2 regions of the Kribbella qitaiheensis genome follow, and region 2 is predicted to be linked to the other one. Evidence: riboswitches for the same ligand, from Rfam matches in the RefSeq annotation. Region 2 holds a riboswitch; the other holds the start of a gene.

Region 1 (10,664 bases), 2.1 Mb from region 2:
GAGGGCCAGGCAAGGCCTGGCCACCCCTGGGGAGGGCTAGTTCAGCCTGCGGGCCAGCGGACCGCTGTCCAGTACCTGCTGGGCGGTGGACCTGGCCGTACTCGACGAGTCCAGCCTGGTCTCACCGACCGGGTCGAACTTCGTCTCGTTCCAGTACACCAGCGCCTTGATCGCCGGCCGCTTGGCCAGGCCTTCGTCGACCGTGTTGAGGATGTCGGCCTTCGTCTTGCCGAAGGTCGTCTGCTCGTTGATACCCCACTCACCCAGCATGATCGGCTTGCCCGGGTGCTTCGTGGTCGCCCACGTGTAGAAGCCCGGCCAGTTCGGGTAGGTGTAGGTGTCCTTGCGGTCGACCGCGCTGGCGAAGTCGGTCCACCAGTCCTTGGAGGTCCCGAAGATGTACGGGTCCTCCGCGATCCAGTCGACGACGTCGTCACCGGGGTAGAGATCGGCGAACCAGGACTGCGAGCCCCAGTGCGGCGTTCCCATGTAGTTCATCACGAACACCGCGTTCGTCACGCCGCCGGCCTTCAGCCGCAGCGCCACGTGCCGGTACATCGCCTTGTAGTCCTTGGCCGTCATCCCCGATCCGGCGGCCGGCTTCACGTCGTCCTCCGGCTCGTGGTGGATTCCGAGGAAGAACTTCTCCGGGAAGGTCGACTTCAGGTACTTGGCCTCGGCATCGATCGCCGCGTCCACCGCCGGGTCACCGGCCGCCACCTGGGCCCAGGTACGGCCCATTTCGGGCTTCCAGTTCAGCAGCAGCATCCGCTTCTTGCCTGGCTCCCGGGCCCGCTTGATCATGTCCGCGCTCGGGAAGACCTTCGGGCTCGAGTTGTAGTAGTGGGCGATGTCGACCGTCCGGCCGACGGTGGACTCGAACGCCGGCAGTGCGGTGTCCCACGACTCGCTGCCCAGCGGGTTCGCGGCGGCACCGAACCAGGCGCCACACGACGGCACCAGTAGCGCGGAGACCGAGCAACCCGGACCTGCGGTGGGCGTCGAGGTCGGCGTCGACGTCGGGGTCGACGTCGGGGTGGACGTCGGCGGCTGGGTCGGCGTGGTCGGCTTCGTCGGAGCCGTGGTCGGCTTCGTCGGAACCGAGGTCGGACCCGTCGTCGGAGTGGTCGGATTCGGCTTCGTCGGCGCCGAGGTGGGCATGGACGGCGTCGGGCCGTCACCCTGGCGGACGTAACTGATCTCCAGCTTCGACTCGTTGCGGCCTGACTCACGGGCGCCGAAGACGGCGTAGTTGGCGCCGTCCGGCTGGGTGAGGGCCAGGTTCAGTACGCCGGCATCGGTCACCGCCGACGACACGTCGATCCGCAGCTCGGCCGACTTGCCGTCGTCCGCCACGGTCGCGATCGGCGTACCGGCTGCCGTCGGCGCGGTCGCGTAGGTGACGTTCTCGGCCCAGCCGGCGGAGCCGGTGGAGACCGTGATCTTGCCCGGCGTGCCTTGCGTCAGCCGGTGCAGGACCAGCGTCGCCTGGCGGTCGATCCCTGCTGCCACCGGGGGAACCGTGTAGCGCACCAGGATCGATGCCTCGTTCTTCTTCGCCACCAGCCGGGAGGACCAGCCATGACGCTGGGTGCTGGACTTGCTGGAGACGTAAGCGTCGGCCGCGGCCGAGACGGCGACAGGCGCAGGGAGCTTGGTGGGCTTGTTGAGCGCCGCGACGCCCAGCCCGGTGGTACCTAACAGGATCGCGATCGCCGCGACGATCGGGATCAGTGTCCGCCGGCCCGCTTTTGCGACCGGTTCGTTCAGTACGTCGGAGGGAACGGCAGCACGATGTCGTGCATACCTACGGGAGATTTCATCCCGCATGGGGGCTGTCCTTCCTGCACGCCTGTGAGGTTAGCTGTCGGGCTCGGGTCGGAAGTATTACCCGGTCGCTTTCGCGGCTTCGCCCCAAGAGCCTGCCCGGACGTTTGACGTCCGTTCGGCCCGGGAACCTGTGGGTCCCCCACTTCCGCCCTCTATTGCTGGGTGGTAGGTGATCGTCGACCCGGAGGGCGGAGCTCGGCGTTGCGAGTCGGCGATTTGGTGGGACCTGACCATCCCCAGCCCGGCCAGGCGCGGTGAGCTTATGCAGAACTCCGGGGAGTGCTCAAGGGCACCCGCAGCGGCTTAACCTGCACGTTCCGTGACGAAACTACGGAGAGTAGTATTACAGCTAGATAACAAGCTGAATCGTTACGTAACGTAGAAGAAGTCCGGGTATCCGGACACTCATCGCATTGATTCGATCTGAATCTGGGCTGAGATTTAAACGAACTCTTTACTCAGGAAGCCCATCGGCCGGGGCCGGCCGGATAAATTCCGGAACCGCTTTCCGGCTCATTTCCGAAGCTGAAACGATTGTTTTGCAGGCAGTTCAAACGAATGATTCAGCGCTTTTTGCGACGATGACCGGTCGCCAGCCGGTCGATGATGCTCCCGGTCGCCGCGACCGCGGCGGTCACTTGCGCTCTGTCACGCTCGTTCTCCTGCCCGGACACCGCATGGGCGTCCGGGTCCTTCAGAATGGCCGCCAACGTGTCCAGGAAGGCCCCACGCTCCTCGCAGAGGGTGATCAGGCCGAGCTTGCCCATCCGGCGGGAGAACTCCTGCTGGTGCTGGTCCACGTGCTCGCCCAGCGCGGGGTCCCGGGGCACGACCAACGGCTTGCGGCCCTGCTTGCGAACCTCCAGCATCGTGGCCGGACCGCCGTGCGTGACGACGGCCGTCGCCCGCCGCATCAGGCGCTGCAGTTCGTCGTACGCGACGATGCCGATGCCTTCGGCCCGGTGTGGCGGAGCGGTGTCCCCGAGCTGCACGAGAGCCCGCAGGGACTCGTTGCCGGGCTGCTCGAGGAAGTCGTCCAGCCAGCCCACCAGGCGATCGAAGTGGTGGTGGTCGGTGCCGAGGATGACCAGCACGTCCAGCTCGCTCACAGCAGCCTCCCGACCACGGTCGACCCGGCGTACAGGTCCTTCTGTTCGTCCCACTGGACCAGCATCCGGGTGGTGAACGGGCGGCACAGCTTGGCGGTCAGGGTGGCGTGGTCGATCCGGTCGAAGACCTCGATGTAGACGGTCGGGATCCGGCCCAGCCTGGCCAGTACGAAGAACGGCAAGGCGACGCCCGCGCCGGTGGTGACGACCACGTCGGGGCGCTCCTTGAGCATCACCCGGACCGCGAGCAGCGTGTTGCGGATCAGGTTCTTGATGTTGCGGGTGGTCGGGTAGTACGCGAAGTACGTCCGCTCCCCCGCCAGCAGCGATCGGCCGTCCTCGGTCGGGAACGTCACCCAGGCTGTGTCCCGCTGCGACCACCACGGCCTCAGCGTCATCAGCTGGGCCAGGTGACCGCCGCTGGAACAGACCATCAGCACCCGGATCGTCGCGGGCTCGCTCGTGCTCACCGGGCCTCGTTCACCATGCCGGCCCCGACGGTGCGGTTGGTCGCCTCGTCGATCAGCACGAAGCCACCGGTCGAGCGGTTCCGCTTGTACTCGTCGCAGAGCAGCGGCTGGGTGGTCCGCAGCCGGACCCGGCCGATGTCGTTCAGGCCCAGGTGATCGGCCGCTATGTCACGGTGCAGCGAGTTGATGTCCAGCCGGTACTGCAGGTCCTTGACCATCGCGCGGGCCGACCGGGTGGTGTGCTTGATCGCGAGCTTCTGGCCCGGCCGCAGCGGGACGTCGTCCATCCAGCAGATCATCGCGTCGATGTCCTGGGTGACCGACGGAGCGTTGTTCACCCGGCAGATCATGTCACCCCGGGAGATGTCGATCTCGTCGGTCAGCCGGATCGTCACCGACATCGACGGGAACGCCTCGTCGATCGGGCCGTCGGCCGTCTCGATCGAGCGGATCGTCGTGGTGAAACCGGACGGCAGCACCATCACCTCGTCGCCGGGCTTCAGGACGCCACCGGCCACCTGACCGGCGTACCCGCGGTAGTCGCGGTACTGGTCGGACTGCGGGCGGATCACGTACTGCACCGGGAACCGGACGTCGATCAGGTTCCGGTCGCTGGCCACGTGCACGTTCTCCAGGTGGTGCAGCAGGCTCGGCCCCTCGTACCAGCTCATGGTGGTCGAGCGGTGGACGATGTTGTCGCCGGCCAGTGCGGACACCGGGATGATGGTGAGGTCGCCGACATCCAGCTTGGCGGCGAACTGGGTGAACTCGGCGCGGATCTCCTCGAAGACCTCTTCGGAGTAGTCGACCAGGTCCATCTTGTTCACGCACAGCACCAGGTGCGGGACATGCAGCAGGGTTGCCAGGAAGGCGTGCCGGCGGCTCTGCTCCAGCAGGCCTTTCCGTGCGTCGACCAGGATCAGCGCGAGGTCGGCGGTCGACGCACCGGTCACCATGTTGCGGGTGTACTGGATGTGGCCCGGGGTGTCCGCGACGATGAACTTGCGCCGCGGCGTCGCGAAGTACCGGTAGGCCACGTCGATCGTGATGCCCTGCTCCCGTTCGGCCCGCAGTCCGTCGGTCAGCAGAGCCAGGTTCACGTAGTCGTCACCGCGCTCGCGGCTGGCCCGCTCGACCGACTCGATCTGGTCGGTGAAGACCGACTTGGTGTCGTAGAGGAGCCGCCCGATCAGGGTGCTCTTGCCGTCGTCGACGGATCCGGCCGTGGCCAGTCTGAGGATGTCCACGGTCAGAAATACCCTTCCCGCTTGCGGTCTTCCATCGCGGCTTCGCTGAACTTGTCGTCGCCACGGGTCGCGCCGCGCTCGGTGATCCTGGTGCTGGCCACCTCGTCGATGACCTTCGCGACGGTGTCGGCGTCCGACAGGACCGCGGCCGTCAGCGACGCGTCGCCGACCGTGCGATACCGGACCATCGCGGTGAAGGTCTCCTCGCCGGGCTTCGGCGGGCAGAATTCATTGGCCGCGAACAACATTCCGTTGCGGTCGAAGACGGTCCGCTCGTGCGCGTAGTAGATCGACGGCAGGTCGAGCTTTTCCTGCTCGATGTACTGCCAGATGTCCAGCTCGGTCCAGTTCGACAGCGGGAACACCCGGATGCTTTCGCCCAGATGGATCCGGCCGTTGTACAGGTTCCACAGCTCGGGCCGCTGGTTCTTCGGGTCCCACTGGCCGAACTCGTCGCGGAACGAGTAGACCCGCTCCTTGGCCCGGGCCTTGTCCTCGTCCCGGCGGGCGCCGCCGAAGACCGCGGTGAACTGATGCTTCTCCAGCGCCTCCAGCAGGACCGGCGTCTGGATCCTGTTCCGGGTGCCGTCCGGCGGGGCCTGGACGAGGCCGCGGTCCAGGGCTTCCTGGACGCTGGCCACGACGAGCTGTACGCCGGCCTCGGCGACCCGGCGGTCGCGGAACTCCAGCACCTCGGGGAAGTTGTGCCCGGTGTCGACGTGCATCACCGAGAACGGGATCCGGGCCGGGTGGAACGCCTTCTGCGCGAGCCGGAGCATCACGATCGAGTCCTTGCCGCCGGAGAACAGCAGCACCGGTCGCTCGAACTCGGCGGCCACCTCGCGGAAGATGTAGATCGCTTCGGACTCCAGGGTTTCCAGTTGGGTCAACTGGTAGTTCCGGCTCACGCGACTCTCACTTCCGCGGCTGCTTCCTGGTTCTCTGGCTGGCTGGCAATGGCAGCCAGCAGCTTGGCAGAGATCTCCGGGCGACATACCAGCAGGTCCGGCACCTTCGGGCTCGGCTGGTTGTAGCGCAGCGGCGAACCGTCGATCCGGCTGCAGAACAATCCGGCTGCCTGGGCGACGACGACCGGCGCCGCGGAATCCCACTCGTACTGGCCGCCGGCGTGGACATAGGCGTCGACCTCACCCCGCAGTACGGCGGTGGCCTTGACGCCGGCCGAGCCCATCGGGACCAGCTCCGCGCCGAGCTCGGTCGCCAGGTACTCGACCAGGGCCGGCGGGCGGCTACGGCTGACGGCGATCCGTAGTGGACCGTCCGGTCGAGGCGGCAGCAGCCTCGGATCGTTCGTGTCGTGGACGATCTGCTGGGCCGGCAGCGCGACTGCACCGGCCGCCAGCTCGCCGTTCTCCCAGAGCGCGACGTGGACAGCCCAGTCGGACCGATCGTCTTCGCCGTACTCCCTGGTGCCGTCCAGCGGGTCGATGATCCAGACCCGGTCGGCCGACAGTCGCGCGGTGGTGTCCGCGGACTCCTCGCTCAGTACCGCGTCGTCCGGGCGGCGCTCGGCCAGCCCTCCGATCAGCAGGTCGTTCGCGAGTTCATCACCGCGGGCACCCAGCTCCCGACCCGACAGCGCGGTCGCGCGCAGCTCGAGCAGTAGCTCCCCTGCGGCGGCGGCTAGTTCTACGGCCAGTTCGCCGTCTTCCCTGGTCGCCATTCGATCCCCCTTCGTCATTCCACAGTGCCGGTCCGGCAGACTTCACCGGACGGGCGTCCCCCTGCTCCGAGCGCCCTAGTAGGCGCCGGAGCCCTTCACCACAGCTCGAACGGTCTTCCACAGGATCAGCAGATCCAGCGTCATCGACCAGTTGTCCACATACCTCAGGTCGAGCAGCACCGAGTCGTCCCAGGAAAGGTCGCTCCGGCCGCTGACCTGCCACAGACCGGTCAGCCCGGGCTTGACGAGCATCCGGCGGGTGTCGTCGGCGGCGTACATCGCCACTTCCTGCTCGAGCGGAGGTCGCGGTCCCACCAGCGACATCTCGCCCCGCAGTACGTTGATCAGCTGCGGCAGCTCGTCCAGCGAGTAGCGCCGCAGGTACGCGCCGATCTTGGTGACCCGAGGGTCGTCCCGGAGCTTGAACAGGATCGTGTTCCCGTCGCTCTGCTCCTCCAGCTCGGCCTGCCTGGCTTCGGCGTTGAGGACCATCGTGCGGAACTTCAGCATCGTGAACATCTCGTTGCCCCGGCCGACCCGCGGCTGCTTGAACAACGCCGGTCCACGGCTGCTCAGCTTCACCGAGAGCGCGATGGCCGCCAGCAGCGGCAACGCGATGGTGATCAGGATCAGTGCCGCGACCCGGTCGAAGATGCTCTTCAGCAGATGCGGACCCGCACTCGCCGACGGCCGCTCCAGGTGCAGCAGTGACAGCCCGGCGACCGGCCGGACCGAGATCCGCGGCCCGGCGACCTCGATGATGCCCGGCGAGACGATCAGCTCGACGCCGTGCTGCTCAAGGGCCCAGGACAACCGCCGCAGCGACTGGCCGGCCAGATCGGGATCGGACGCGACCGCGACCACGTCGACCGAATGCCGGTTCACCGCGGCCATGATGTCGGCCTCGTCCAGCGCGTCGGGCCGGCGAAGTGCCCAGGCGGGCGTCTCCCCGCGGACGGCAGACCGCGACCACCCGGAACCCGTCGGCCGGACGCTCCTCCAGCCGCTCGCTCAACGTCGCCGCTTCACCATTGCGCCCGACGACAAGCACACGGCGCATGCAGCGACCGCGATAACGGTGCCGGCTCAGGTCGCGACGCAGGAAGTACCGCAGCAGCAGGGCAAGCATCACCGTCGCCGGGATCGCCAGCACCACGAAGCCACGGGCGATCTCGCTCTTCGTCGCGTACGACGCGATCGCCACGACCGCGGTCAGGCCGACGCCCGAACGAAGGATGGAACGGAACTCGTCCGCACCCGCGCCGAAGGACCGGGACTCATAGCCCCGGGACAGCGCGACCGCGGCCACCCAGGCCAGCGGCAGCAGACTTCCGAAGATCAGATAGCCGGCGCCGACGGTGTAACCGAATCTGGTCAGCAACGCGATCGAGGCTCCGATCACCGCGGCGAGCAGGTCGCCACCGATCGCGGCCCAGCGATAGACGGCGACCCAGGGCGGCTCCGTCACCCATGCGGAACGCGGCACGATGGCAGGCACCGTGTCCGGAACGACCCAGACCGGCCGACGCCGATCGAGCACGTCCGCAGCGGTCGGCTCGATGGGACCCACCTCCGACATGTTCTCCCCCATGACGGCATTATCCGTCACCCTCAGTCACCCCCCGGTGAGAATCGGGCCCCGCTTCCCCCGGGTCCGATTTGCCGCATGTTCGCCACCCCGTCGGCAGCAATTTACCTGAGGGTACTACGTGGGACGGGCTTCCGACAGCAACAACTCCGACAGGCTGTGAACAACCTCTTAACAGCTGATGGGCCGACTCTGGCGGGTCGACCCATCACGCTGCGTGTCCCGGCCGCCCAGTCCGCCGAGACCTCGATGTCAGCCCGCGATCAGGCCGTCACCGCTGATCAGCTCACGCATCTCGGCGAAGGTGCTGTCGCTCGGCGGCAGGATCGCGTCCGAGTCGTGCAGCTCGGTGTCCGGCACCCGCTCGCCGGCCCGGACGAAGTCCAGCAGCGCACCGAAAGCGGTCTTGAAGCCGGCCTCGTCGTTGGCCGAAACGGCCTTCTCGAGGTCGGTGTCGACCAGGTTCAACTGGTCGAGCTTGTCGTCGGCCAGCTTGTACTGACCTTCGCCCATGATCCGGACGATCATCGTGCGTCTCCGTCCTGCGGCCGAACCGGCTCTGCTTGCTGACTGGGCTGCTGCACAGGCTGCGTCGCGCCGGGCGCGTCCTGGGCGATTTCCTTCGGTGCCGCGCTGCCGCCGAGCTGCGCCTTCATCGCGGCCAGCTCGTTCTCCACATCGGAGCCGGACGACATCCGCTCCAGCTCGAGCGTGATGCTGTCCTTGCTGCTGCCGCTGGCGTCGTCGAGCGCGCCGGAGGCGAGCAGCTCGTCGATCGCGCCCGCCCGGGCCTGCATCTGCTGGGTCTTGTCCTCGGCCCGCTGGACCGCCAGGCCGACGTCGCTCATCTCCTCGGAGATGCCGGAGAAGGCCTCGTTGATCCGGGTCTGCGCCTCGGCGGCCGTGTAGGTCGCCTTGATCGTCTCCTTGCGGGTCCGGAACGACTCCACCTTCGCCTGCAACCGCTGCGAGGCGAGGGTGAGCTTCTCCTCCTCACCCTGCAACTGGGCGTGCTGGGCGGTCAGGTCGTCGATCTGGCCCTGCAGCCCGGACTTGCGGGTCAGGGCTTCGCGGGCCAGGTCCTCACGGCCCATCGAGAGCGCCTTCTGGGCCTGGTCCTGGAGCTTCTGCGACTGCGACTGCAGCTGCGAGGCCTGGAGTTCGACCCGCTTGCGGCTGGTGGCGACGTCGGCTACACCCCGGCGTACCTTCTGCAGCAGTTCGAGCTGTTTCTGGTACGAGTAGTCAAGGGTTTCGCGAGGATCCTCAGCCTTGTCCAAAGCCGAATTGGCCTTGGCCTTGAAGATCGTCGACACCCGCCTGAAGATGCTCATCGATATCCGTACCCCTTCTGTGCCGGAGAGTGGACCCGGCGTGCGTGTCAACCACCCTATGTCCCGATGGGTCACCACACCATCAGGACCGGCCCCGATAAAGTGGTGGTCAGGTCCGGGGACCACCCCGAGTCGGGCGAGCCGCCCGGTTGAGCCAGCCAGCCAGTCCCGAATGAGGTTCAGTCCCCGTGTTCCGACGTACCAAGTCTGAGACATCTACACAAACTCCGGCCAGCGCCCCCGGCAAGGTCGGGGGTAAGGGCCGGCCTACCCCGACCCGCAAGGACGCCGAGGCGGCCCGCAAGCAGGCGCTGAAGAAGCCGCGTAACCGCAAGGAGGCCTCGGCGTACCGGCGCGAGAAGGTCCGGATCGAGCGCGGCAAGATGCAGGAAGCGATGAAGACCGGCGACGACCGCTACCTCCCCGCCGCCGACAAGGGCCCCGTCCGCCGGTTCGCCCGCGACTACGTCGACGCCCGCTGGTCGGTGATGGAGTTCGCCCTGCCGGTGCTGCTGGTCATCTCCCTGCTCGGTGTCGTCTTCGCCCAGGCCTTCGTCTGGCTGCCCGGCCTGGTCAACATCCTGTTCCTGGTGATGATCGTCGCGATCGCCGGCGACTGGTTCCTGCTGACCGGCGGCGTCAAGCGAGCCGTCACCCGCAAGTTCCCCGACGACTCGGCCAAGGGCATCGGCTTCTACGCCGTCCGCCGCACGATGCAGATGCGCCGCTGGCGCCTCCCGAAGCCGATGGTCGCTCGCGGGGAGAAGCCGGTCTAGTACTCCAGTGCAGTCACCCCATCCCCGTGAGGGTTCGCCCACTCCCGTGGGGGTTCGCCCACTCCCGTGAGGGTTCGCCCACTCCCGTGGGGGTTCGCCCACTCCCGTGAGGGTTCGCCCACTCCCGTGGGGGTTCGCCCACTCCCGTGGGGGTCAACCCATTCCCGTGGGGTCAACCCACTCCCATGGGGTCAACCCACTCCCATGGGGTCAACCCATTCCCGTGAGGGTTACCCCATTCCCGTGAGGGTTCGCCCACTCCCATGGGGTCAACCCATTCCCGTGAGGGTTACCCCATTCCCGTGAGGGTTCGCCCACTCCCATGGGGTCAACCCATTCCCGCGGGGGTCAACCCATTCCTGTGGGGGTTAGCCCATTGCTCTAGCAGTGGGGTAACCCCTACAGGAGTGGGCGAACCCCTCGGAGAGGGGGTCGACCACAGCGGGCTGACCTGGGGGCGGGGCCTTGGGCGCGGGACCGGCCCCGCCGGTACGACGAAGTTCGGCTGCGCCGTTCGGGTGGGTGCGGGCGAAGGCGGTCACCCAACCAGGCAGTGGTCGGGCGGGTCGAGTTCAGCCCGGCTGCGGTGACGCTCGACTCGCCGTCGGCGGCAAGGACTTCGAGCT
Region 2 (10,664 bases):
GGCGATGCTACGAAGTCTGGCGGTCAGCAGACGGCTTGTGGGACCGTGTGGGTTCGAGCCGGTTGCCGGGGGGAACCGCAAACGGTTTGGGGGGTTCCATGCGTCGCGTTGTGCTGTCCATTGTCGTCGCCATGATCGGGGCACTGCTGTTTGCCATCGGGCAGGCCGGGTCTGCCCAGGCTGCCCCCATCACTGTCACCACCACCGCGGATGTCGTGAACGGCGCCGACGGGGTGACCTCGCTGCGAGAGGCCATCACCACGGCCAACGCCGCCGGCGACGCGACCACGATCACCCTTGCCGCGGCCGCGACGTACGGGCTGAACCTGTGCGGTGACGACGACACGAACGCGACCGGGGACCTGGACAGTACGTCGGCGCAACCACTCACGATCGAGGGCAGCGGATCGACCATCGACCAGAACTGCGCGGGCGAGCGGGTGATGAACACGCTCGACTCCGACGGCTCACTCACCTTGCACGAGCTGACCTTGACCGGCGGCGACGACCTCTTCGGTGCGGCGCTGCAGCACGCGGGCGACGCGACTCTCGACGACACCACGGTGACCGGGAACGCGGGCGGCGCAGGCCGGGTGCTCGAGAGCCCCCTCGGTGGCGCCATCCTCAACCTGACCGGCTCCAACATCCACGACAACACCGGTACGGGCGTGGCGCTGTCGCTGGGCCAGGTGCACATCACCGACACCTCTATTACCAACAACACCGGACGGGGCGTCGGCCTGACCGACGGGGCCCTGTCCGTGAGCGGCTCGACGATCAGCGGGAACGGCAGCGACGGTGTACGGACCACCGGGCAGGGCTCGGGCCTGTTCGCTCTTACTAATACGACAGTGGACAACAACGGCGGTACCGGCGTGATCTGCTCGGCCTGTGGCGACCTGACGGTGACCGGCTCGACCGTGACCGGCAACCACCCTTCCGGGACCAGCAGCGGTGGCGGCATCCAGGTGCTGTTCGACCAGGACACGCCCGTTGATCAGCCAGTGGTGTCAGTGATCGACTCGACCGTGTCCGGCAACTCCAAGACCGGCTCTGGCGGCGGGATCAACACCGCCATCATCGAGAACTCCAGCGGCCCGCCACCGGCGCAGATCATCGTCACCCGGTCGACCATCAGCAACAACAGCGCCTCTGGTGCCGTCGACAGCCAGGGCGGTGGCATCTACGCGGTCACCGGCGAGGTACGGGTCGACAACTCCACCGTCACCGGCAACAGTGCGACCGCGGCCGGCGGTGGCGTCTACACGCTCGCCCATGACGTCTACCTGCAGCACGCGACCGTCTCGGGTAATACAGCAGGAGGCGTGGGCCGCAACGTGGCCACCAACGCGGGCCTGCACACCTTCGGCTCGATCCTTGCCGGAGGCACTGGCTCCAGCGACTGCGGCATCGAGCTACTCACCACTTCTACCGGCTACAACCTCGACGGCGACGGCAGTTGCAGCCTGGCCGGGGTGGGCGACCACAGCAACATCGGTAGCCCGCAGCTAGGCGCGCTGGCCAGCAACGGCGGCCCGACCCAGACGATGCTGCCGCTGGCCGCAAGCCTCGCCAACGGCGCAGTACCGGCAGCGGCGTGCACAGTACTTGCTGTCGACCAACGCGGCATCACCCGACCGCAGGGCACCAACTGTGAAGCCGGGTCGGTCGAGATAGCCGAAGTACCACCCGCAGCGGCCTGCACCAAGACCGGTACTGCTGGGAGCGATCTGCTCCTGGGTACTGCCGGAGCCGACGTACTGTGCGGCCTCGGCGGCGACGACCTCATCCTCGGACTGGGCGGCAACGACATCCTGCGCGGCGGCAACGGCAAGGACCTGCTGATCGGCGGCACCGGTCACAACACCCTCGACGGCGGCCCCGGCCAGGACCTCTGCATCGGAGTCGGAGACACCAAGATCTCTTGCTGACGGTAGATTCTCGGGCATGCTCAGCATCGAGGATGTCCGGGAAGCCGCCCAGCGGATCGAGGGAGTGGCACACCGGACACCGGTGATCACGTCGCGGACATTGAACGAGCGGGTCGGCGCCGAGGTGTTCCTCAAGGCCGAGAACTTTCAGCGGATCGGGGCCTTCAAGTTCCGGGGCGCCTTCAACGCGGTCAGCCGGTTGAGCCCGGAGCAGCTCGGTCGCGGCGTCACGGCGTACTCGTCCGGGAACCACGCCCAGGCGGTCGCGCTGGCGGCGTCGCTCGTGGGGACGACCGCGGTGATACTGATGCCCGAGGACGCGCCACCGACGAAGCTGGCGGCGACCAAGGGGTACGGCGCCGAAGTGGTCACGTACGACCGGTACACCGGGGACCGTACGGCGCTCGCGACCCAGCTCGCCGAGGACCGCGGACTGGCCTTGATCCCGCCGTACGACCACTACGACGTGATGGCCGGCCAGGGCACGGTCGCGCTCGAGCTGATCGAAGAGGTGGGGCAGCTCGGGGCACTGCTTGCCCCGATCGGTGGCGGCGGCCTGATCGCCGGCTGCGCGACGGCCGCCACCGCGCTGTCGCCGGGGATCCGGGTGATCGGGGTCGAGCCCGAGGCGGGCGACGACACGGCCCGGTCGCTGGCAGCCGGCGAGCGGGTCGAGATCGGCGTACCGCGGACGATCGCGGACGGCCAGGCCATCTCGATCCCGGGCGAGCTCACCTTCGAGATCAACCGGCGGCTGCTGGCCGGGGTCGAGCTGGTCAGCGACGACGAGATCCGGGCCGCGATGGCCTTCGCGTTCGAGCGGCTCAAGCTCGTCCTGGAGCCGAGTGGCGCCTGCGCGCTGGCGGCACTGCTGACCGGGCGGATCCAGGACCTGCCGGACCGCGTCGGAGTCGTGCTTTCAGGCGGGAACGTGGGCCTGGAACGCTTCCTGGAGCTGCTCGGAAAGGGCTGATCCAGGCCCCTCCTGAGAGGGCCCTGAGTACCCTCTGTGGTCGTTGTCACAGAGGGTACTCACAAAATGTGACTCAGGTCACACATAATGGCCATACGGCCGCCTGAGACGCGCTCAGACACGCTCAGGCCTCCTGGTGTTCACCAGCGGTCCCTGAGCCATCAGAGAGCCGTTTGAGGGCTTTCCGGAGGGTCTCTGTGGATCTGAGGGTTTGCGTCGTGATCGTTCTGTTATACAGTCGGCGGCGGTTCGACAAATGAGACGAACTGCAGGTGTGTCAAACGCCGAGTCCTGCCAGGCGCACCTGTTCCCCTCGAACAACCATGGCAGGAGTGGGGGACCCAGGAGGTTGGGGTCCGACCGTGAGTGGTCGGGTCCCTGGGGTGAAGTCCGCGGGAGCGGACCGGGCTATCGACTCTCAGCCCGAACCCGACAGCTAACTCCGCAGGCGTCGGGAGACAACCATGCCCGTCACCATCCGACGGACAGCGATGCCTGCTGTCAGTCACCAAAGCGAATCCAGTACCCGGCCCGCCGGCCGGACCCTGGCCAAGCACCGCAAGACCAACAAGTCCGCGGCCGCCCCGCGCGCCGCAGCCGCCGTCCTTTCGGTCGGCCTCGCCGTCAGTGGTGGGGCGATCCTCACCGTCGCCGGCACCCCCTCGACCGCCTCGGCGGCCACTACCAAGACCACCTCGGCCGCGTGGGCCCGGGGTAACCTGCCTGTCGCCCAGAAGCCGCTGCTCCGTTACGCGGACGCCGGTTCGGCCGTTCGTGGAGTCCAGCGCTTCCTGGACGTCCCGGCCGGCGGTTGGTACGGCTCCGCCACTCGCACGGCGGTTGCCAACTTCCAGCGCCGGGTGGGCCTGCCCCGCACCGGCACAGTGACCGTGAACACCTGGCGTTCGCTGTTCTATGCCGCGAGCCACGGTCTGCTGCACGGCGGTGCCGGCCGCAGCTCGACCTTCCAGGCCCGGGTCCTGAAGGAAGCAGCCAAGCTCAAGGGCACCCCGTACCGCTACGGCGGCACGACCACCCGCGGCCTCGACTGCTCGGGCTACACCGGTCTGGTCTTCAAGCGGGCCGGCAAGAAGCTGCCCCGTACGTCGCGCCAGCAGTACAGCGCCACCAAGCACCTGACCCGTAAGTCGGCCAAGCCCGGCGACCTGGTGTTCTTCAAGAGCGGTGGCGGCGGCGTCTACCACGTGGGTATCTACGCCGGGAACAACATGCTGTGGCACGCCTCGAAGCCGGGTCGCCCGGTCGCGAAGGCGAAGATCTGGAGCTCGAACGTGGCCTTCGGCCGCGCCTGATTCTCCAGCCCGTCAGCGAGACCCACTCCCCCCGTGGCTCGCTGACCTGAAACCGGTCGCGAGCCGTCGCCCCACCCCCTCCGGCGGCTCGCGACCGGTTTCCCTTTTGCCCTAGGTGTCGAGCAGCCCCGCGTCGTGGGCAAGGATCGCGACCTGGACCCGGTTGGTGGCATCGAGCTTCACCAGCACCCGGGACACGTGCGCCTTCACGGTCGCCTCGCTCATGAACAGCTGCCTGCCGATGTCCGCGTTGGACAACCCGGTGGCGACCGCGGCCAGCACTTCTTTCTCCCGCTCGGTCAGGGACGTCAGCCGCTCCCGCGCCACCCGCTGCCGATCGGTCCGCTGATCAGCCGCGAAGTGCCCGATCAACCGCCGGGTCACCGCCGGCGACAACATCGCGTCCCCGGCCGCGACCACCCGGACAGCCTGAACGAGCTCGCGAGGCGGTGTGTCCTTCAGCAGGAACCCGCTCGCCCCGGCCTGCAGCGCACGGAACACGTAGTCGTCCAGGTCGAACGTCGTCAGCACCAGGACCTTCGGCGGATCCGGCATCGCCTGCAACTCCCGGGTGGCGGCGAGCCCGTCCAGCCTCGGCATCCGGATGTCCATCAGCACCACGTCCGGGCGATGCTCGCGCACCATCGCGGCCGCATCGGCGCCGTCGTCGGCCTCCGCGACGACTTCGAGGTCGTCGGCCGACTCGAGGATCATCTTCAGTCCGGCCCGGACCAGCGCCTCGTCGTCCACGATCAGCAGCCGCGTCATCCTTCTCCTTTGTCGCTGTCAGCCGTGCCGCCGGGTTTGGCCGGCTCCTTCTCGGACCACGGCAGCCAGGCCTCGACCCGCCAGCCGCCGTCCGCGGTCGGCCCGGTCGAGATGCTTCCGCCGGACAGACTGACCCGTTCACGAAGACCGACCAGGCCCGCACCCGCGCCCGGCAGCAGTGAGTCGGCCGCCACCGGCCGAACGTTGGTCACCCGGACCGTCACGCCGGTTCCCGGCGCACCCTTCACCAGCACTTCGGTCGAAACCCCGCGGGCGTGCTTGTGCACGTTGGTCAGCGCCTCCTGCACGATCCGGTAGACCGTACGCCCCACCGAAGCCGGTACCTCGTCCGGCAAGACCAGATCGCTCGACACGTTCACCCCCGCCGCCCGGGATGCCTCCACCAATCGGGCCAGGTCGAGGGCCCGCGGTACGGGAGCCAGATCGGCACCGGCCGAGCTGATGTCGGTTCGCAGTACGCCGAGTACTTCGCGAAGGTCCTCCATCGCCTGCCGGGCGGTCTCCCGGATCAGGCCGGCCGAGCTCTCCACCTTCTCCGGGCCGACCGCCGGGTTCACCTCGAGCCCGCCCGCGTGCAGCGCGATCAGCGACACCTTGTGCGCCAGTACGTCGTGCATCTCCTGGGCGATGCGGGCCCGCTCACCCAGCCGGGCCTGGTCCGCGCGGAGTTCACGCTCGGCCTCCGCGCGTTCGGCCCGGTCCCGCAGCGACACCATCAGGTCGCGCCGCGCCCCGAGGTAGGCGCCGACCGCGACCCAGGTGCCGATCAGGAACGGCCCGGTGAAGAGGAGTACGTAGGGATCGCTGTTCCGGTCGGACCAGGAGCTCGCGACGTACGCGACGTACGCCGCCAGGCTCAGCGCGGCCAGCATCGCGTCCCGGCGGCGGATCGCGAGCGTCAGCAGCGCCAGGCCCATCGGGACGAAGATCTGGCCGCCGAACAGCGCGAGGATGGCGATGATCGTGACGCTGACGGGAAACCGGCGGCGCCACCACAGCGCCAGCGATCCGGCGATGCCCACCCCCAGCACGAACCAGTCGCGCGCCTGCCAGCCGCCGCGGGTGCCCGCGGTGGCCTGCGCGACGATCGTGAGCAGGCTGAAGCCGATGAACATCAGGTCGCGGATCCGCGGGGCGCGCTGGACGAACCAGGCATACCACCGCCGCAACCATCGCATTGCGTCAGCGTAGTCGCGCTGGGTGCGGGTCCACGTCCACCTTCAGGTGTGCGTCGTCTCCCCCTTCCGGTGGGGGTCAGGGCCGGTCCCTGACGACTTTCGTAGGGGGACGGTCGAGACGCTCGGTCGATGTGGCCAGGGGGTGCCGGACGGAAGAGTTACCCCCATGATCACCGTCGAGAACCTCAGCAAGCGCTACGGCAACAGCACCGCCGTGCAGGACGTGTCCTTCACCGTCGAGCCCGGCAGCATCACCGGCTTCCTCGGCCCGAACGGAGCCGGCAAGTCGACCACGCTGCGGATGCTGACGGGACTCACGCCGCCGACCTCCGGCCGCGCGACGATCGCCGGCAAGCGGTACGTCGAGCTGCCGAACCCGGGCCGGGTCGTCGGGGTCATGCTCGACGCGGCCGCCCAGCACCCGGGTCGCACGGGCCGGGAGACGCTGCAGCTCAGCGCGAGCCTGCTCGGCGTACCGAAGAGCCGTGCGGACGAGATGCTCGAGGCAGTCGGGCTCACTCCGGTCGCGAAGCGCCGGGTCGGCCAGTACTCGCTGGGGATGCGGCAGCGGCTCGGTATCGCCGGTGCGCTGCTCGGCGACCCCGCCGTACTGATCCTGGACGAGCCGGCCAACGGGATGGACCCGGAAGGCATCCGCTGGATGCGCGGCCTGCTGCAGGACTTCGCCAACCGCGGGGGAACGGTGATTCTGTCCAGCCACCTGCTCGGCGAGGTCCAGGCGACCGTGGACCGGCTGGTGGTCATCGGTGGCGGCCGGATCGTCGCCAACGGTTCGCTGGAGGAGTTGCTCGCCGGGACCGGCACTCTGGTCCGCGGTCTCGACCCGATCGCGTTGAACCAGGCCCTGACCGCTGCCGGCCTGAACCTCGAGCCGCTGCACGACGGCGGGCTCCGGGTCGACGCCACCGCCGAGCAGGTCGGCCGCGCGGCTGCTGCTGCCGGCCAGATCCTGCTCGAACTGCGCGAGAGCGACGGCGCCGGCCTGGAAGAACTCTTCTTCCAGCTGACCAGCCCTGCCGCCGCCCCTGTTGCCGCCTGACCACCCCGAAACTTCCTGGAGCTCATCACCATGGCTGTCACTGAAATCACCTCACCGCCCGTCACGGCGCCCGCTGCCAAGCACAGCGCCGTCTCCACCGCACTGCCGCCCGCTCGTGGGCAGTCCTTCCTCCGGCTGGTCACCACCGAGCTGCGCAAGTCCCTGGACACCCGCAGCGGCCGGGTGCTGGTCCTGGCCATCCTCGCGGTAGCCGTCGCCGCACTCACCTGGCAGCTCACCCACATGGATGCCGGTCCGCAGAAGTTCGACAGCTACCTGGGCGCGGCATCGACAGGCGTCCTGCTGCTACTGCCCGTCATCGGAGTGATGGCGATGACGAGCGAGTGGACCCAGCGCACCGCGCTGACCACCTTCACGCTGTCGCCGCGCCGGGTCCGGGTCCAGCTGGCCAAGTTCGTCTCCGCGGTAGTGCTGAGCGTCGTAGTACTCACCGCGTCCGCTCTGCTCGCGCTGGCCGCTACGGCCATCGGCGGTGCCGTGAGTGGCGACGGAGCGTCGTACGCCGGAATGGGCGGCGCGCTGGCCGGTGCGTACCTGAGCACCGCGCTGAACGTCGTGATGGGTGCCGCCTTCGGTGCGCTGATCGCCCAGACCGCCGTCGCGATCCTGGTCTTCTTCATCGCCCCGACCGTCTGGTCACTGGCCGGTCCGGCGCTGTTCAAGGACAACGCGAACTGGCTGGACGTGTTCAGCGCCTTCGGCCGGATCGCCGAGCGCGATCTGCACGGAATGGTGCCGGAGACGCTCACCGCGATCGGGGTCTGGGTCGTTCTGCCGACCGTCCTCGGACTGTGGGCAAGCTCACGTCGCGAGGTGAAGTAATACCTCGGTACGGCGTCAAAGACGCGGAGGCCTGGCCGGTTTGAGGGGACCGGCCAGGCCTTCCGGCCTGTCATCGGACTTCTTCGGAGGTCCAGCCAGGGGGCGGTGCGTGTGTCATGGACCGGCTCCGGGTAATCTAGAACCACGATTACTGACGACTGATCCGTGGGCGCCCAGCTGCGTACCCGGTTGACTTGTGCGAGGGGGTCGACGCTATGGGGCGCGGCCGTGCAAAGGCCAAGCAGACGAAGGTCGCACGCGACCTGAAGTACCGCACCTGGGACACCGACTTGGACCAGCTCAAGAAAGAGCTGTCCGGCGGCGAGCAGAGCGGTAACGGATCTGCCAACGGCGACAACGACGCAGACGTCGGCGATGACGCCGACGACTACCACCCCCGTCGGTAAGGCAGCATTTCAGCTCGGATGACCTGCCCAGCGCCTAGCGCTCGGGCAGGTCTCCTGTGCTTGACCGACGAGTTCCACCACAGGGTTAGCGCTTGACCACACAGATGGCGCTTTTGCTTGCCCTGTTCACTGACGAGGTCCGGAGAACTCCCCGCGGAGCTCTCCGGACTTCGTGAGTCGGATCAGTTGTGGCCGGCGCCTGCTCAGCGGGCGTAGTCGCCCTGCAGTTCGACGCCTGCCGTGCCGTCGGCAACGCTGACCTCGCCGCACACCCAGGCGGGGATCTCCCGCTCGGCCAGTGCCGCGATCGCGGCGTCCGCCGAGGCCGGATCGAGCACCGCGACCATCCCGACGCCCATGTTCAGGGTCTTCTCCAGCTCCAGCAGCGGTACGCCGCCGAGCTGACCGACCAGGTCGAAGATCGGCGCCGGGGTCCAGGTCGACCGGTCGATCCGGACCGCGAGGTCGGCGGGGATCACCCGGGCCAGGTTCGCCGCGAACCCACCGCCGGTGATGTGCGACATCGCGTGCAGCGGCTTCTCGTCGCCGTTCAGCTCCCGGATCAGCTCCAGGCAGTGCTTGGCGTAGACCTTGGTCGGAATCAGCAGGGTGTCGCCGAGAGTGCCGCCGAGCTCGGGAACTTCCCGGTCGAGCTGCCAGCCGGCCCGGTCGAAGAAGACGTGCCGGACCAGGGAGTACCCGTTCGAGTGCAGCCCCGACGAGGCCATCGCGACCACGACATCGCCCGCGCGGACCCGATCGGCACCGATCACTTCATCGGCCTCGACAACACCGGTGGCAGCGCCCGCCACGTCGTACTCGTCGGGCTCGAGCAGCCCGGGGTGCTCTGCCGTCTCGCCGCCGACGAGCGCAGTACCGGCCTCTACACACGCCTCCGCGATGCCCTTGACGATCTGCGCGATCGTCTCCGGGACCACCTTGCCGGTGCAGATGTAGTCGGTCATGAACAACGGCTCGGCGCCGCAGACGACCAGGTCGTCCACCACCATGCCGACCAGGTCGAACCCGATCGTGTCGTGCCGGTCCATCTTCTGAGCGATCGCGACCTTGGTCCCGACCCCGTCCGTCGACGTCGCCAGCAGCGGCCGCCGGTACGCCGTGAGCGCGGTCGCGTCGAACAGGCCGGCGAATCCGCCGAGCCCGCCGACCACCTCGGGACGGGTCGCCTTCGCGACCCACTCCTTCATCAGCTCGACGGCCCGGTCACCGGCCTCGATGTCGACCCCGGCGGCGGCATAGCTGGCGCCCTCGGTCACGTTGTTCTCCTTGTTTCTGGGCCGGTCTTCACGGCCGATTGCGTCGGGCCGGTTGCTTCAGGGCCGGTTGCTTCAGGGCCGGTTGCGTCAGGGCCGGGACAGTGCGTCCGCGGCGCCGGCGCCGCCCGAGACCGTGGCCAGACCATCGGCGTCGGTGCTGACCGGCAGCTCGAGCAGGTGCTTGCCGAGGTGCTCCGGCTCCGGCAGTGGGATCGGGTAGATCCCGTCGAAGCAGGCCCGGCAGAGCTTGTCCTTCGGCACCGAGGTGGCCTCGACCAGGATGTCCAGGCTGATGTAACCGAGCGAGTCGGCGCCGAGTGACCGGCAGATCTCCTCGTTGTTCAGCCCGTTCGCGATCAGTTCGGCGCGGCTGGCGAAGTCGATGCCGTAGAAGCACGGCCATTTGACCGGTGGCGCCGTGATCCGGACGTGGATCTCCTTCGCACCGGCCTCCCGGAGCATCTTGATCACCGCGCGCTGGGTGTTGCCGCGGACGATCGTGTCGTCGACCACGACCAGGCGCTTGCCCTCGATCACCTCGCGCAGCGGGTTCAGCTTGAGCCGGATCCCGAGCTGGCGGATGGTCTGGCTCGGCTGGATGAAGGTGCGGCCGACGTAGGCGTTCTTGACCAGGCCGGACCCGTACGGGATACCGGACTCCTCGGCGTACCCGATCGCGCCCGGTACGCCGGACTCCGGGGTGGCGATGACGAGGTCGGCCTCAGCCGGGTGTTCGCGGGCCAGCCGGCGGCCGATCTCGACCCGGGTGGAGTGGATCCGCTGGCCGGAGATCTGGGTGTCCGGGCGGGCCAGGTAGACGAACTCGAACAGGCAGCCCTTCGGGTCCGGCTCGGCGAACCGGGTCGAGCGCAGGCCGTCCTCGTCGATGGCGA

What was found. A riboswitch is a leader RNA that binds a small molecule or an ion and turns the genes downstream of it on or off. The one in region 2 is predicted to bind cyclic di-AMP.
Region 1: another riboswitch for cyclic di-AMP. It lies ahead of F1D05_RS34180 (DUF7594 domain-containing protein); the one in region 2 lies ahead of F1D05_RS23880 (C40 family peptidase).

Annotation. Positions count from the first base shown of each region.
Region 1 covers NZ_CP043661.1:7,182,319-7,192,982, reverse strand. The annotation lists gene F1D05_RS34180 (DUF7594 domain-containing protein) at 37-1,830, opposite strand; cyclic di-AMP (ydaO/yuaA leader) riboswitch at 1,836-2,005, opposite strand; gene F1D05_RS34175 (glycosyltransferase) at 2,394-2,939, opposite strand; gene pssD (PssD/Cps14F family polysaccharide biosynthesis glycosyltransferase) at 2,936-3,409, opposite strand; gene cysN (sulfate adenylyltransferase subunit CysN) at 3,406-4,650, opposite strand; gene cysD (sulfate adenylyltransferase subunit CysD) at 4,659-5,564, opposite strand; gene F1D05_RS34155 (3'(2'),5'-bisphosphate nucleotidase CysQ) at 5,561-6,340, opposite strand; gene F1D05_RS41480 (exopolysaccharide biosynthesis polyprenyl glycosylphosphotransferase) at 6,416-7,225, opposite strand; gene F1D05_RS41475 (hypothetical protein) at 7,137-7,931, opposite strand; gene pspAA (PspA-associated protein PspAA) at 8,181-8,456, opposite strand; gene F1D05_RS34140 (PspA/IM30 family protein) at 8,453-9,262, opposite strand; gene F1D05_RS34135 (DUF3043 domain-containing protein) at 9,451-10,038, shown strand.
Region 2 covers NZ_CP043661.1:5,042,415-5,053,078, reverse strand. The annotation lists gene F1D05_RS23890 (choice-of-anchor Q domain-containing protein) at 99-1,931, shown strand; gene F1D05_RS23885 (pyridoxal-phosphate dependent enzyme) at 1,948-2,904, shown strand; cyclic di-AMP (ydaO/yuaA leader) riboswitch at 3,177-3,369, shown strand; gene F1D05_RS23880 (C40 family peptidase) at 3,369-4,217, shown strand; gene F1D05_RS23875 (response regulator) at 4,329-4,985, opposite strand; gene F1D05_RS23870 (sensor histidine kinase) at 4,982-6,184, opposite strand; gene F1D05_RS23865 (ABC transporter ATP-binding protein) at 6,351-7,244, shown strand; gene F1D05_RS23860 (ABC transporter permease) at 7,275-8,087, shown strand; gene F1D05_RS23855 (DUF3073 domain-containing protein) at 8,303-8,494, shown strand; gene purM (phosphoribosylformylglycinamidine cyclo-ligase) at 8,698-9,771, opposite strand; gene purF (amidophosphoribosyltransferase) at 9,859-10,664, opposite strand, start outside.